4 regions of the Brevibacillus sp. SAFN-007a genome follow, and region 1 is predicted to be linked to each of the others. Evidence: riboswitches for the same ligand, from Rfam matches in the RefSeq annotation. Region 1 holds a riboswitch; each other region holds the start of a gene.
What was found. A riboswitch is a leader RNA that binds a small molecule or an ion and turns the genes downstream of it on or off. The one in region 1 is predicted to bind cobalamin.
Positions count from the first base shown of each region.

Region 2: it holds a riboswitch for cobalamin, as region 1 does, so the genes downstream of both, cobO (cob(I)yrinic acid a,c-diamide adenosyltransferase) here and ACTHO6_RS03805 (enoyl-CoA hydratase-related protein) in region 1, are expected to answer to the same signal.
Region 3: it holds a riboswitch for cobalamin, as region 1 does, so the genes downstream of both, ACTHO6_RS09035 (helical backbone metal receptor) here and ACTHO6_RS03805 (enoyl-CoA hydratase-related protein) in region 1, are expected to answer to the same signal.
Region 4: it holds a riboswitch for cobalamin, as region 1 does, so the genes downstream of both, nrdI (class Ib ribonucleoside-diphosphate reductase assembly flavoprotein NrdI) here and ACTHO6_RS03805 (enoyl-CoA hydratase-related protein) in region 1, are expected to answer to the same signal.

Region 1 is NZ_JBQCKK010000002.1:68,898-72,205, forward strand. Features, by position in the region: gene lpdA (dihydrolipoyl dehydrogenase) at 1-376, shown strand, start outside; gene ACTHO6_RS03800 (zinc ribbon domain-containing protein YjdM) at 503-841, shown strand; cobalamin riboswitch at 947-1,136, shown strand; gene ACTHO6_RS03805 (enoyl-CoA hydratase-related protein) at 1,457-1,630, shown strand; gene ACTHO6_RS03810 (enoyl-CoA hydratase/isomerase family protein) at 1,644-2,708, shown strand; gene ACTHO6_RS03815 (sigma-54 interaction domain-containing protein) at 2,930-3,308, shown strand, end outside.
Region 2 is NZ_JBQCKK010000010.1:103,267-106,574, forward strand. Features, by position in the region: gene cobD (threonine-phosphate decarboxylase CobD) at 1-281, opposite strand, end outside; gene cobO (cob(I)yrinic acid a,c-diamide adenosyltransferase) at 281-820, opposite strand; cobalamin riboswitch at 1,105-1,324, opposite strand; gene ACTHO6_RS12840 (copper amine oxidase N-terminal domain-containing protein) at 1,546-2,838, shown strand; gene ACTHO6_RS12845 (peroxiredoxin) at 2,962-3,308, shown strand, end outside.
Region 3 is NZ_JBQCKK010000005.1:214,563-217,870, forward strand. Features, by position in the region: gene ACTHO6_RS09030 (FecCD family ABC transporter permease) at 1-256, opposite strand, end outside; gene ACTHO6_RS09035 (helical backbone metal receptor) at 260-1,237, opposite strand; cobalamin riboswitch at 1,388-1,534, opposite strand; gene ACTHO6_RS09040 (MBL fold metallo-hydrolase) at 1,674-2,621, opposite strand; gene ACTHO6_RS09045 (YbaK/EbsC family protein) at 2,696-3,181, opposite strand; gene ACTHO6_RS09050 (helix-turn-helix domain-containing protein) at 3,223-3,308, opposite strand, start outside.
Region 4 is NZ_JBQCKK010000008.1:24,529-27,836, forward strand. Features, by position in the region: gene ACTHO6_RS11160 (hypothetical protein) at 1-190, shown strand, start outside; gene ACTHO6_RS11165 (ACT domain-containing protein) at 224-736, shown strand; gene ACTHO6_RS11170 (alpha/beta hydrolase) at 849-1,670, opposite strand; cobalamin riboswitch at 1,846-2,044, shown strand; gene nrdI (class Ib ribonucleoside-diphosphate reductase assembly flavoprotein NrdI) at 2,196-2,555, shown strand; gene nrdE (class 1b ribonucleoside-diphosphate reductase subunit alpha) at 2,542-3,308, shown strand, end outside.

The DNA.
Region 1 (3,308 bases):
CAACCTGCGGGCTGTACCCCGCTGCATGTATACCTCCCCGGAGGTGGCTTCTGTCGGGCTGACAGAGCGACAGGCCAGAGAACGATACGAAGGGCTGCTCGTCGGCGAGTTTTCTTTTTCGGCCAACGGCAAGGCGATGATTGTGCAGGAAGCCGCAGGCAAAGTAAAAGTGCTGGTCGAGCCAACGTACCACGAGATCGTCGGCGTGACGCTGGTCGGCCCTCTGGCAACAGAGTTGATCGGGCAAGCCGCGCTGCTCCTGCATGCGGAAATGACAGCAGATGCGATGGAGAGCTTTATCGCCCCCCATCCTACGCTATCGGAAGTGCTGCTGGAGGCGGTTCGCGGCGCGTTGGGACATGCGATTCACGGATAACGCTACAATCCGAGGAACGGCGGTTCATGGCTGGGGTGTGGTTTCGTTCGGGATTTGGCAGCAGCCATGCATGAAAAGCCATCCTATGTTACAATGAGCCGAAATGGGATGGAGGTATAAAAAAACATGAGTACATTGCCAAACTGCCCCAAATGTCATTCCGCGTACACGTACGAGGATGGAAGCATGCTCATTTGTCCGGAATGCAGCTACGAGTGGACATTGCAGGCACAAGCCGAGGACAGCGGTGAAAAAGTAATCAAGGACGCCAACGGAAATGTCCTGCAAGACGGCGATACGGTCACGGTCATCAAAGACCTGAAAGTAAAAGGGAGTTCGATGGTCGTGAAAATCGGCACAAAGGTCAAAAACATTCGCCTGGTGGACGGCGACCACGATATCGATTGCAAGATCGACGGGTTGGGTGCGATGAAACTGAAATCAGCGTTCGTGAAAAAAGTGTAGAAGCGTCAGGCCAGCTTTCCGAGAGAAGCTGGCTTTCTAGCACCCATTATATAGAAAAGAAACCGATTGTTAATTTTCTGAATAGATGTTATATTCAGGGCAAACTAAATACGTGTACAAACAGGTGCAGATAGCGTTATCTGCTTAAAAGGGAAGTACGGTTAGAATCCGACGCTGTCCCGCAACTGTAATTGGGAGCGATTCGAAGATGCCACTGTTTTCGCCAGCCGAAAATGGGAAGGTTCGAAAAGCGATGAACATAAGCCAGGAGACCTGCCTGTTTGAGCACAACATCAATACCTACGAGGATAGGGGGTGTTAAGTGCGAAATGGATGGGCGTGTTTTTGATTTTGACAATCGGCATGCTTATTTCGGTATTCATTCGCCTCTTAACAACTTCTGCAGAAGTTGTTTTTTTTGTGCGGATTTTCAGGAGGGTACGTGACGGATGAATGACTTTAGGTTTGGGACAGTCGAGTATTGTACCAACGATTTTCAGACGTGCATAATGAACAACTTGACGATAGAGAATCCGAGCGTGATCAAAGCCCATTACACGAAATGAAAGGGCGAGATTATCCGGCGATAGCCACTCCCTGATAGAAGGCAAGAGCATGACGAGCGTTGCGCGGGCAATGGCGTGCATCACGCACAGCGAGAGGGGAAGCATGGCGGAAGGGCTGGAAATAGAATGGCAAAAATTTGCCGAGCTGTTCGCGACAGCCGATGCCAAAGAAGGGATTCAAGCGTTCATTGAGAAGCGAAAGCCGCATTTTACTCATTCCTGAAAAGGAGGATTCCATGACAAACGACGTGCTGTTTTCCGTTGGCGACAATGGCCTGGCTACGATCACGCTAAACCGGCCGCAAGCGATCAATTCGCTTACGCACGACATGGTTTTGGCTATCGGGCAACGACTGCGTGAATGGGCGGGCAAGGAGAACGTCCGCCTCGTGGTCATAAAAGGAGAAGGGACAAAAGGCTTTTGCGCAGGCGGGGATATAAAAGCGCTGTACGAGGCGAATACAGGTGCGGAAGCGCTGGAAAAAGCCGTTCGCTTTTTTGCGGACGAGTACCAAGTGGACCAGATGGTTTACGCGTTCGGCAAACCGATCGTCGCTGTACTCGACGGAGTGGTGATGGGAGGCGGAGTCGGGTTGACTTACGGAGCCAGCCACAGAATCGTGACCGAGCGCACGAAATGGTCCATGCCGGAAATGAATATTGGCTTTTTCCCGGACGTAGGCGCCGCGTATTTTCTGAACAAGGCACCTGGATATGTCGGCCGATACCTCGCTTTGACCGCTGCTGTCATTCAGGCTCCCGATGTGCTGTACAGCCAGGCGGCGGACGTGTACATGGCCAGCGAGCGGCTGAAAGCGTTTCTTGGCGAGCTGGAACAAAAAGATTGGACGGGAGAAAAGGCGGCGGTGGAGCTGGACCCGTTGATTCAGGCGTATGCGGAAACGCCAGCAGGCGAGGGACAGCTTGCCGCTCTGCGCGAATCGATTGACCGTCACTTTGCGTTTGCCACGATCGAGGAAATCCTTGCCTCCCTGGAAGCAGAGGAGAGCGAGTTTGCCGCGAAAACAAAAGCCGCTATTCTGGAGAAGTCGCCCAGCTCCCTGAAAGTCACCTTGAAACAACTGGTCGATGGCGAAAACAAAACAAGGGAAGAATGCTTTGCGACAGACCTTGTACTTGCGCAAAACTTTATGCGGCATCCCGATTTTTTTGAAGGGGTTCGCTCGGTTCTCATTGATAGGGACCGTTCTCCCCGCTATACGTACCGTACTTTGGGCGATGTTTCGGAAGAGTTGGTGGAACGATTTTTTCGGGCGAGCGACAGTGTGACTTCTTCGTAACACAAACGAGCAGGGCAGCCAAAACAGCCGACGATGCATGTACGGCTGTTTTGGCTTTCGTTGTTCTGGCAAGTGCTATTTTCTATTCTGTAATAATCTATAATAAAAGGACATAAATATAGCCGTCCGCGAAGGCAGCAACGGTTTGGGGAAAAGGCGAAGGGGACAAGCTGGCAAGCGGAAGAGGCGACACCAGCCTGAAGCCAAAAGGAGGCGGACGAATGAAGAAGGAAGAGTGCCGGGAGCGATGGATGAGCCGCGTGCTGGAAGGCATCGTGGAGACGTCGCGCGATCATCTGCTCATCACGGACCCGGAAGGCTATATTCAGCTAGTCGGGGATTCGTCCTACGAAATGTACGGGATCGGCAAAGATGAACTGCTGGGCAAAAACGTCATCGAGCTGGAAAAAGAGAAAGTATTCTCGCCATCCGTTACGCGTAAGGTGATGGATACGAAGACGCCGCAGACGATGATGCAGGAAATTCCCGGGGGCAGAAAGCTGATGGTGACGGCCTATCCGCTGTGGAATGCCGATGGTAGCATGCATTCCGTCATCAGCTATTCGCACGATTTAACGGAAATTTTGGAATTGAAGCGTC
Region 2 (3,308 bases), on a different contig from region 1:
ATCGCGAGCGCCATCGCCTCCGCCGCTCCGTTCGCAGGCAAAAGCCATTCCTCTGGCAACTGCAACCGCTCTGCCAACGCCCGGCGAAACTGGCGATGCCCAGGGTCCGGGTAACGCAGCACGGCAGACAGCGAGGCCAACAGCATCTCGCGCACGCTGTCCGGCATGCCCAGCGGGTTGATATTGGCACTAAAATCAAGAAATTGGCCCGGCTCCATCCCAAAGCGGTCCGCTGCCGTCAACAAATCTCCACCGTGGCCGTACGCTTCCAGCACATTCATCAAAACTCTACCCCCAGCACCGCTGGTATTCCTTCCTCGTAGTAATGCTTGATCGGCTTCATCTCTGTCACCAGATCGGCCATGTCGATGATTTCCTGCTTGGCGCTCCGCCCCGTCACGACCAGATGCACATGGCTCGGCCTGTTTTGAATCGCTTCCAAAACGTCCGCGAGCGGCAGCACGTCCGCAATGGGAAAACGGTCGATCGCCAGCGCATTGTTCAGCTCGTCGAGAATGACGACGTCGTACTCGCCCGAAGCGAGCTTTTCCCGGGCGTATGCCCACGCCTCCTTCAGCGCCGCCCGATGCTCCTCCGGCGTCTTCGTCCAGGTGAAACCTACGCCTTTTTGCACGATTTCAATGCCCAGCCTGTCGAAGACGAGTTTTTCTCCGTACGTGCGCTCCGGCGACTTGATGAACTGGATCATGATAACCTTCTTGCCTCGTCCAGTCGCCCGCACAGCCAGCCCCACCGCTGCTGTTGTCTTTCCTTTGCCGTCTCCGGTGTAGACCAAAAACAGGCCCCGCTTGTTGCCCAAGTACGGTCACCCCCCAAATAAATGGTAGGCCCCGTTGCCCATCCCTCATCATTTTCGGAGGCACAGCGCTCCAAAAATGCAGGGTAGGCTCCGTTGCCGATTCAACTGTTTTCCCTCGCTTCGTGATTGACCTGACGGAAACAAGGAGGAGTTAGCCGTTTTGCCCCCTGTTTCGCGTTCCGTGTACAAAAAAACGCCTTGTTTCCCCAAACCTCCAAGGAAAACAAAGCGCGGATAGCCGACTGCAACAATCCTCACCTCATCCTTTGACCCGAAGGAAATCAGTGTACACATCAAAACAGGCAGGTCTCCTGGCTCAAGGATCATCGCCCTTCTTCCTCCTTCCCGCACGCTGGCGTGCAGTGGATGGCGCCGTTGCCCAGAAGAAGAGCTCCTCTTTTACAGTGGCGGGACCGCGTTGGCTTTTCACCAAACTTCCCTTTTAACCTCGCTTTCGCAAGCTGCCGCTCGCAAAAAACAAGGACCTGTTTTTCTACGCTATTCAAATGTCGTTCGTTTCCATGACCATGGCTTGTTTTAATAATAGCAAATGCTCCCAGGGATTCAAGCAAAAGCTGCAATCCGGCAAAGAGCGAAGCTGAAAAGTAGTCGTTTCTTCACGGATGTTTCCTGCTCCCCTGCAACCTTGTCATCAGGCGGAGGCAGGCCGCCTTATTGTAAAATAGTACCGCACATCCTATAAAATGCCGCGAGGAAAAACACAGATGAAAAAAATGCAGCAGGTCGGCCTGCTGACCTTTCTGCTCAGCGCCGCCCCCTTCTCTTTTGCCCAGTCCGCTCCGCACATCCAGGTAGCCGTAAACGGAGAGTACGTCACCTTTCCCGACACCCAGCCCTACGTAGACCCAAGCACGCAGCGCACCATGGTTCCCGCCCGGTTTGTCGCGGAAAAGCTCGGCCTTGGCATGCAGTGGCACCCACAGACGAGCCAGATGACGCTCCGGAAAGAACCGAACACCATTCAGTTGACCATCGGCCAGGACTACGCGCTGGTCAACGGCAAAAAGGTACGCTTCGACGCCCCGGCCGTCCTCCGCAACAACCGCACGATGGTTCCGCTCCGCTTCATCAGCGAGCTGTTTGACGCCCGGATCGAGTGGCTGGCCGAGCGCAACCTGGTCGCGATCACCACTTCCGGCCATGCGAGTGCAATCCCTCCGGCCTCTGTGCCGCCTGCTCCCGACAGCACCTGGCAACATCGGCGCAGCACGTGGCTTTGGGATGCCAGCCTGCTCTACACCCAGCAAGAGCAGATTATCCAGTTTGCCAGCGAGCATCAATTGAGCGCGATCTACCTGCAAATCGACCGGGACATCCCGCCGACTGTCTACCAGCAGTTCATCCGCAAGGCGCAGGAAAAGCAAATCGCCGTAGAAGCGCTGGAAGGCCGTCCCCAATGGTCTTTTCCTGCAAGCCATGGCGAGCTCAAGGCGTTTATCAACTGGGTCCGCGCGTACAACGCCTCGGTCGCCGCGCAAGAGCGGTTCGCCGGACTGCACTTTGACATTGAGCCGTACATTTTGCCGGAATGGAAGTCAAATCGCGACAAAATCGTGCAAAGCTGGATGGACACGGTTCGCCTGATCGAAAAAGACAGGCGGGCAAGCGGGCTTACGCTCACGCTCGACATCCCGTTTTGGCTCCATCAGGTCAAGGTTCCGGGCACGAATTACAGCTTGAGCGCCTGGATGCTGGAAAAGGCAGATGCGGTAGTCATCATGGACTACCGCAATGTCGCACTGGGCCAGGACGGGATCATTGCCAACGCTCATCCGATTTTGCGGGAAGCGGCCACGCTGAAAAAGCAGGTGATCGTCGCCGTAGAGACGGCTCCCAGCAACGAAGGCCCCCACACGAGCTTTCACGCGCTGCCGCTCCAGACGATGAAAACCGAGTTGCAGGTAGCACAGGAACATCTCGGGCGTTATGCGAGCTTTGCCGGCTTTGCGATTCACGATTACAACCATTGGGTCAGGCTAAAGCAGGGCGGTTCCTGATTCCCCCGCCTGTCGCTGCGCTTTTCGTTAAAATAATTTTCATTTGATATTGATTATAAATATCATTCGTGATAATTTGGTACCAGACCTATTTTTCGAAAAACAGGAAAGAGGAGATACACGATGAGCGCACGCATTGGCCTTCCCGCCCCCGATTTTACAATGGACACGGTAACGTTTGAAAACGGCTTCCCTGTTCCGAAAAGCCTGGTAGATTACCGCGGCAAATGGCTGCTGTTGTTCTTTTATCCATTTGATTTCTCCAAAGTCTGCCCCACCGAAATCCTCAGCCTGAATCGGCGAATCAAGGAGTTTGCCGCTCTGAACGTCGAGGTGCTCGGAGTGAGTGGCGACAGTATTCATACACACAAAGCCTGGATGAGAGCGAGTGACGGAATCGGCCCGCTGTCCTTCCCGCTGGCTTCGGACTACAGCAAAGAAGCTACCATCAGCTACGGCGTGCTGGACGA
Region 3 (3,308 bases), on a different contig from region 1:
CGCCCGCAAGCGACAGGCAAGCCCCGATCAGAACTGCGAGCACGACGCGCGGAAACCGCACCTTCATCACAATCTGCTCGGACGACTCCGGCCATGTCGCCGGAATCCAGTCTGACATGCCGGGAAGCTGGTGCAAGAGGATGAGCCATACTTGCGAAAGAGGGAGCGCTGCCGCTCCCATCGAAATGCTGACTACCACGGATACGAGCAGCACGAGGCTGCTCGCTCCTCCCCATACAAGCCATTGCTTTTTCATTGTTTATTTCACCAGGTCAGGATAAATCGCCTTGGCTACCTCGATCAAGCCTTGTGTAATCCGTGGTCCCGGGCGCGCGAGAATGTTTTGATCCAGCCCGAAGATTTGCTTCTCGCGGATCGCTTTCATCGTATCCCAGCCGTTGCGGTTGGCGATGATCTCCTCCAGCTTCGCTCCTGTCTTCTCATCGGTAATGCCTTTGGCGTACAAAATGACGTCAGGATCGCTTTTCAAAATTTTTTCCTCGCTGATCGGATTCCAGCCCTCCGTGTCGGCCGCAATATTCGTTCCGCCTGCCAGCGTCACCAGCTCGTCCAGGAACTCCCCTTTGCCTACCGTCCAGCCTGGCGCAAACTCCAGGTAAACTCGTTTCTTGTCTTCCGGCTTTACCGCTTTGACGGCATCCTGGACGCGGGCGATATCCTGTTTCATGGCGGCGACGACTTTTTCCGCCTGCTCCTGTCGGTTCGTGATGACCCCCATCGTCAAAATGTTGTTCAGGATGTCATCTATCTTTTTCGGATGCGTAACGTACACCGGCATGCCGAGCGATTTCAGCTTGTCCGCAACCGGCTTTTCCATGGAGATTCCCCCGATGACCAGATCGGGCGACTGGGCGAGAATCGCCTCTTCGCTCGGCTTGACGACTCCGCCCACCTTCGGCTTCGTGCCGGCTTCTGCCGGATAGTCGTCAAAGTCAGAGACGCCGACGATCCGATCGTTCAAGCCGAGCGCGAACAAAATTTCCGTCTCTGCCGGAGAGGTAGAGACGATGCGTTGCGGCTCTTTGGCCACGGTTACTTCTTTTCCCGTGGCGTCTTTGACCGTAAGCGGGTAGACGGTCTGTTTGGCAGCTGCGTCCTGCGATGCAGTCTGCGGCGCCTCTGCCTGCGGAGCAGGTGCCGTCTGGGTGTTGCCGCCGCAGCCGACGAGACTTGCGGCCAGCACGAGCGGGATGAGCCATTTCCATGCGCGTTTCATATGTATGACTTCCTTTCTGTGCGACTGGTTGATTCCTAGCAAAGAAAAACCCTTCGCTTCCAACCGGAAAACAAAGGGTCGACTTGTCAGGATGACGGCGGCTCACGCCAAAAGCGTCCTGAACGGGCCGAACCTTTCCGCGAAGGCGCAGGCACATCAGACAAACAGGCAGGTCTCCTGGCTTGGCAGCTTTGCGACAGCCGCTTTACAGTGGCGGGACCGCGCCGGATTCGCACCGGCTTCCCTTTTCACCTCGTCCCTTGTGAGGACCAAGGCACCTGTTTGCGCGTATTCCATTGTCATGGCCCGCAAGCATGCTAAGACTCATCCACCATGATAGCATTCCTTTGTCAAAAAAAGAATGCTTTTTCACCGGCCGCACGGCTTTGCCACGCAGGCTGCGCTTCTTGTTCACACCACCGCCTGGCCTCTTCCGCTATGGTCGGTTCCTTTGCAAATAGTCGACAATTCCCATCGCACATACTTGCAAATCGAGCCGCAGCACGTCCAGCACCTCGTGCCCGTCGCCGATCCCCCGCGATTGCAGATGGGCCAAGACGCGTGCGAACAGCCGCTCCGCCAGTTCGCCATCGCCGAGTCCGGCGGCTACGACCGCCTCACCTTCCGCGACAAAGACAGGAAGCCACTCGCGCACCTGTCGGTAGACGCTGGCAACATCGTCGGTCGCGCCAAAATGACCGAAGTACATCCGCTCCAACTCGCGCTGTTCAAATCGTTCCACGGAGCGCAGCATCGCCTGCGGATCAAACTGGTTCGGCGAGGTGGACGGCAGGACGAAGTGAATGCCGTCCTTTTGGAGCTGCGGGTAGAAGACGCCCGCCGTATCGCCCGTGAACATGCCGCGGCTGACAGGATCGTATATGCTGAAATGGTGGTTGGCATGTCCCGGCGTGTCCCAAAATTCCAGGGCACAATGGGCGCCAATTTGCAGCGTCTCTCCGTCGCCGCGCACGATCATCCGCTCTTCGGGAACGGCGACAATCGGATCGAACAGACGGTCGAAATCGTCGCGATAGACTGCTCTGGCGCCCGCGATCAGCCGGCTCGGGTCTGCCAGATGGCGCGCTCCTTTTGGATGCACCACGATTTTTGCCTGCGGGCACTCGCGCAAAAAAAGCCCCGCTCCTCCCGCGTGATCGAGGTGAATGTGCGTCACGATGATATACTTCACCTGCTCCGGGGAAAATCCGAGCTTGCGCAGCCCTTCCCGTATGTACGGGACAGAGGGGCTTGGCCCTGTCTCGACCAGCGTCAGCTCTTCCTCGGCGATGACATACGTTCCCGTCCGCTGCTCCCACCCCATATCAAACCCGTCGATCAGATGGATGCGCTGCCCCAAGGAAATCGGTTCTGTAGGCTTCATATGTACCTCCTCTTTTTCAGGAATATTTCCACTTTATCATCTATTCGACAACGAGACGACAGACCCCTTTGCCGCTATGGACACGAAGCGATGCAGGCGACCTGTCCGTTCGTCATTTGCACCAGTTGCCCGGGAGTCAGTTGAAATACCGCCTTCGGATGCCCTGCCGCCGCCCAAATGACTTCATAGCGGAACAAGTCTTCGTCAATCCACGTCTCGATGGGCGCGCGATGCCCGACAGGGGCCACGCCGCCGATTACAAAGCCCGTTTTTTCCCGGACAAAATCCGCATCGGCTTTGCCCGGCTTTTCTCCGACCAGCTTTGCCAGTCGCTTCTCGTCAACCCGGTTAGCGCCACTGGCGACCACGAGCAACGGCTTGTCTGACGAGGGCAACCGAAAAATGATCGATTTCGCGATCTGCGCCACCTCGCAACCGATCGCGGCCGCCGCTTCCGCCGCCGTCCGGGTGCTGTCCGGCAATTCGACGACTTGATTGGCGTACCCGAGTTCCTTCAGCTTCGCCTGTACCTTTTGCGCGCTTTCCTTTACTGGCTGCATCTGTCCCATTCTCCTTTCGCTCCTATCATCTGCCGTGCCACTCATGTCTCTTCGTAGTACATCACGACCTGGATGACCGCTTGCTGTTCGCCGTCATTGCTGTACGCGTGGGGGACGTTTCCCGTGA
Region 4 (3,308 bases), on a different contig from region 1:
CGGCGTCATTGTGCCGGATGGCGTGACAGCGGTTCCGCTTGAGGAGAGTCCTTTCGAGAGGAGCGGAAAAGGCAACACCATCTATCGCATCCAGTATACGAAGGATGGACAAAGCCTGACAGCCTGGTATCGCTCGGAAAACCATTCCTCGATTATCAAGGAACCGGAAGAGTGGATTCTTCCGCAGTAAGCATAAACCTGACAGGGAGGGTGAGGGTACGACATGACCCACTATGCCGGACTTCGTGATTTGGCCCAATTGATTCGCAGACTGGAGCCGCAGCTCGCAGGGGCATCCCTGAGCATTCTGGCCCACGAACATAAAGAAGAAATCGCTTCGCTTCTGGTAGAAGGTCTCGGCGACGGCGTCGCGGTTCAAAACAGCTCCGGAGAATACGCCAATCATCTGGCGGTTTTGCGCGTGGGCGCGAACAAGTACACGTTTGCCCAGGACTGGCGCGAGGTGTACATCAGCGAGATCAATTTCTGCGCCTGTCGGATCCCTCCGGGCGCTCACGGTCTTTTGGTTCACCATACCGACTATCCCGGCGTCATTTACGACGTTTCCCGCAAGCTGGCTGAGCATGAGATCAATATTTCCAAGTTGAATGTGTCGCGCGAGCAAAAGGGGAAACACGCTCTCCTGATCTGCGTGACCGACGAAGAGATTACACCGGGCGTCGTAGCTGCCATCGAGGAGTTGCCGCAGATCGACAAGGTGAGGTCTCTGCAATAGGCGAAAAAGAGCAGGAGGGCACGCATGGCCGCTCATCTTTTCGTATGGGCGGCTTTTTCGTGTGCGCCGACTGCCTGGTTTCCGTAACGCGGGATCAAAAAAGCTGCCCGGACTACCGGGCAGCTGTCTTCGAAGCAAACCGAATGGCGTGACTGATGAGGACAGGCAGGACGGATGTATGATTTTCGTCCGGGAACTGGCGAAAAGCCGCTTCGATCTGGCCATCGCCCATGGCGGACAATCGCTTGGCCATGGCCTGTGCTTTCTCATGGACCTGGAAGCGTCCGTCGTTTTCCAGCTCCCCGATAGCAAGCAGCGCCCGAACCCGCAAATCGTCTGTGAGCAAGGACGGCAGGCGGCGTTCCTCTTCCAAGAGGACGCTCTCGTTCCAGTGGATGGACGGGCTGCCGGCGATATAGCACTGGTAGGCGTGCGGGCGGGTCAGCAAGGCATGCAGCACGAGCAGACCGCCGAGCGAATGTCCGAAAATCGTTTGTCGCGTGCGATCGACAGGCAAGTCCTGTTCGATGGCGGGTTTCACCGTGTCTTCGATAAAGGTGAGGAAGTCTTCTGCCCCGCCCATTTCCGGCCATTCGCCGCCGCGCGGATGAGCGGGCAGCTCGGATACAGGGACGGCGTGGGTGAAATCGTAATAGCGCGATGGATGGAACGGCGCTTCTGTCGGATAACCGATACCGACGACGATTGCCGGATTCACGCCCGTCTTTTCAGGTGCCCGGGATTGCAAGCGGATCGCTTCGGTCATGGTGCCAAACACCGAGTTTGCATCCAGCAAATAGATGACCGGGAAGCCGGATGGCGGCGGAGTCACGTCGGGGATGCTGACGTAGAGGTGGAACGTGCGATCGCGGTAGGCCATTTTTCTGATGTGGGAACGAGGAATGGTAACGGCTTCATACATCGTGCTTTCCATCATGGATCACTCTCCATTCGCTTGTGGCGTCAACTTTTGTGCAGGGAACCTATTCATTATAGGAACGAAAATTCGAGACTGGCAATAGAGAAATAGAGAGGGAACCCATTGGCCAAAATCGCGCACGCTGAGCTTGACTACTACGATATATTGAGGTAAAGTAAGTTTTACCAACTATATATTGATGCGGACAGGTGTTTACCACGCTAGATGTTGGTAGACTTAATAGGGAAGTCGGTGAAATTCCGACGCGGTCCCGCCACTGTGATGAGAGAGTTCCATTTTGTTTGTACGCCACTGATTCAGCCAATCGGGAAGGCGAAAATGGAGCGATGACCCCGAGCCAGGAGACCTGCCTGACCGTCGGCACTGGAAAACCTACGGGAGATAGGGAAGTGTTCGAGCGCTCCATTCGATTTGGACGGATGGATACGATGGGGATCATCATGCGCATTCGACATTTTGGCGTCGGATGCGCTTTTCCTTTGGCTGAAACGTATACATTTGCAGTAAAGGATGAGGGACATGCTAATCGCTTTTGATTCAAAAACAGGAAACGTACGAAGATTCGTCAGCAAGCTCGATCTGCCGCACGTGGAGATTGATCCGGACATGGTGATCGACGAGCCGTTCATTCTGGTCACGTACACGACAGGCTTTGGCCAGGTGCCGGAGAAGGTGGACCGTTTCCTGAAGCGGAATCATGTCTATTTGCGCGGGGTGTCGGCGAGCGGCAACCGCAACTGGGGAGCCAGCTTTGCCAAAAGCGCAGACACCATCGCGAGCCAATATGGCGTTCCGGTCATTTCCAAATTCGAACTGTCCGGAACCGGCCGTGACGTGGAACAATTTACGAGTGGGGTGGCAGCAATTGCGACACATTGAATTGAACAACCAACTGATGCAGCGAGGAAGCGACGGATTTTACCAATTGGAAAAAGACAGAGAGGCTGTCGCTGTCTTCATGGAAGAAGTACAGGCGAAGACCATGACCTTCCGCAGTGTGAAAGAACGCATGGACTATTTGATCGAACATGATTTTTATGAAAATGTGTACGAAAACTACACCGTTGAACAGGTCGATGAGATTTTTCGCCTGGCGCATGAGGTTGGTTTTCAATTCGCTTCGTACATGGCCATCTCCAAGTTCTACAAAGACTATGCCTTGAAAACAGACGACAAATCGATGTATCTGGAGCAGTACCCGGATCGGGTGGCGATTGTGGCGCTTTCGCTCGGACGAGGGGACTTCGAGCTGGCGAAGCGGCTGACGGTGTCGATGATGGAACAGCGACTCCAGCCGGCGACGCCGACGTTCCTCAATGCGGGGAAAAGCCGTCGGGGCGAAATGGTGTCCTGCTTCCTTCTGGAGATGGACGACTCCCTGAACTCGATCAACTACGTGCTCGGCACCTGCATGCAGCTCTCGAAAATCGGCGGCGGCGTAGCCGTCAACCTGTCCAAGCTGCGCGGACGCGGTGAGCCGATCAAAGGCGTCGAGGGGGCGGCCAAGGGCGTCATGCCTGTGCTCAAGCTGCTGGAGGACGCGTTTTCCTACGCCGATCAGATGGGGCAGCGCAAAGGCTCCGGGGCAGCGTACTACAACATCTTCGGCTGGGATATCAACGAATTTCTCGA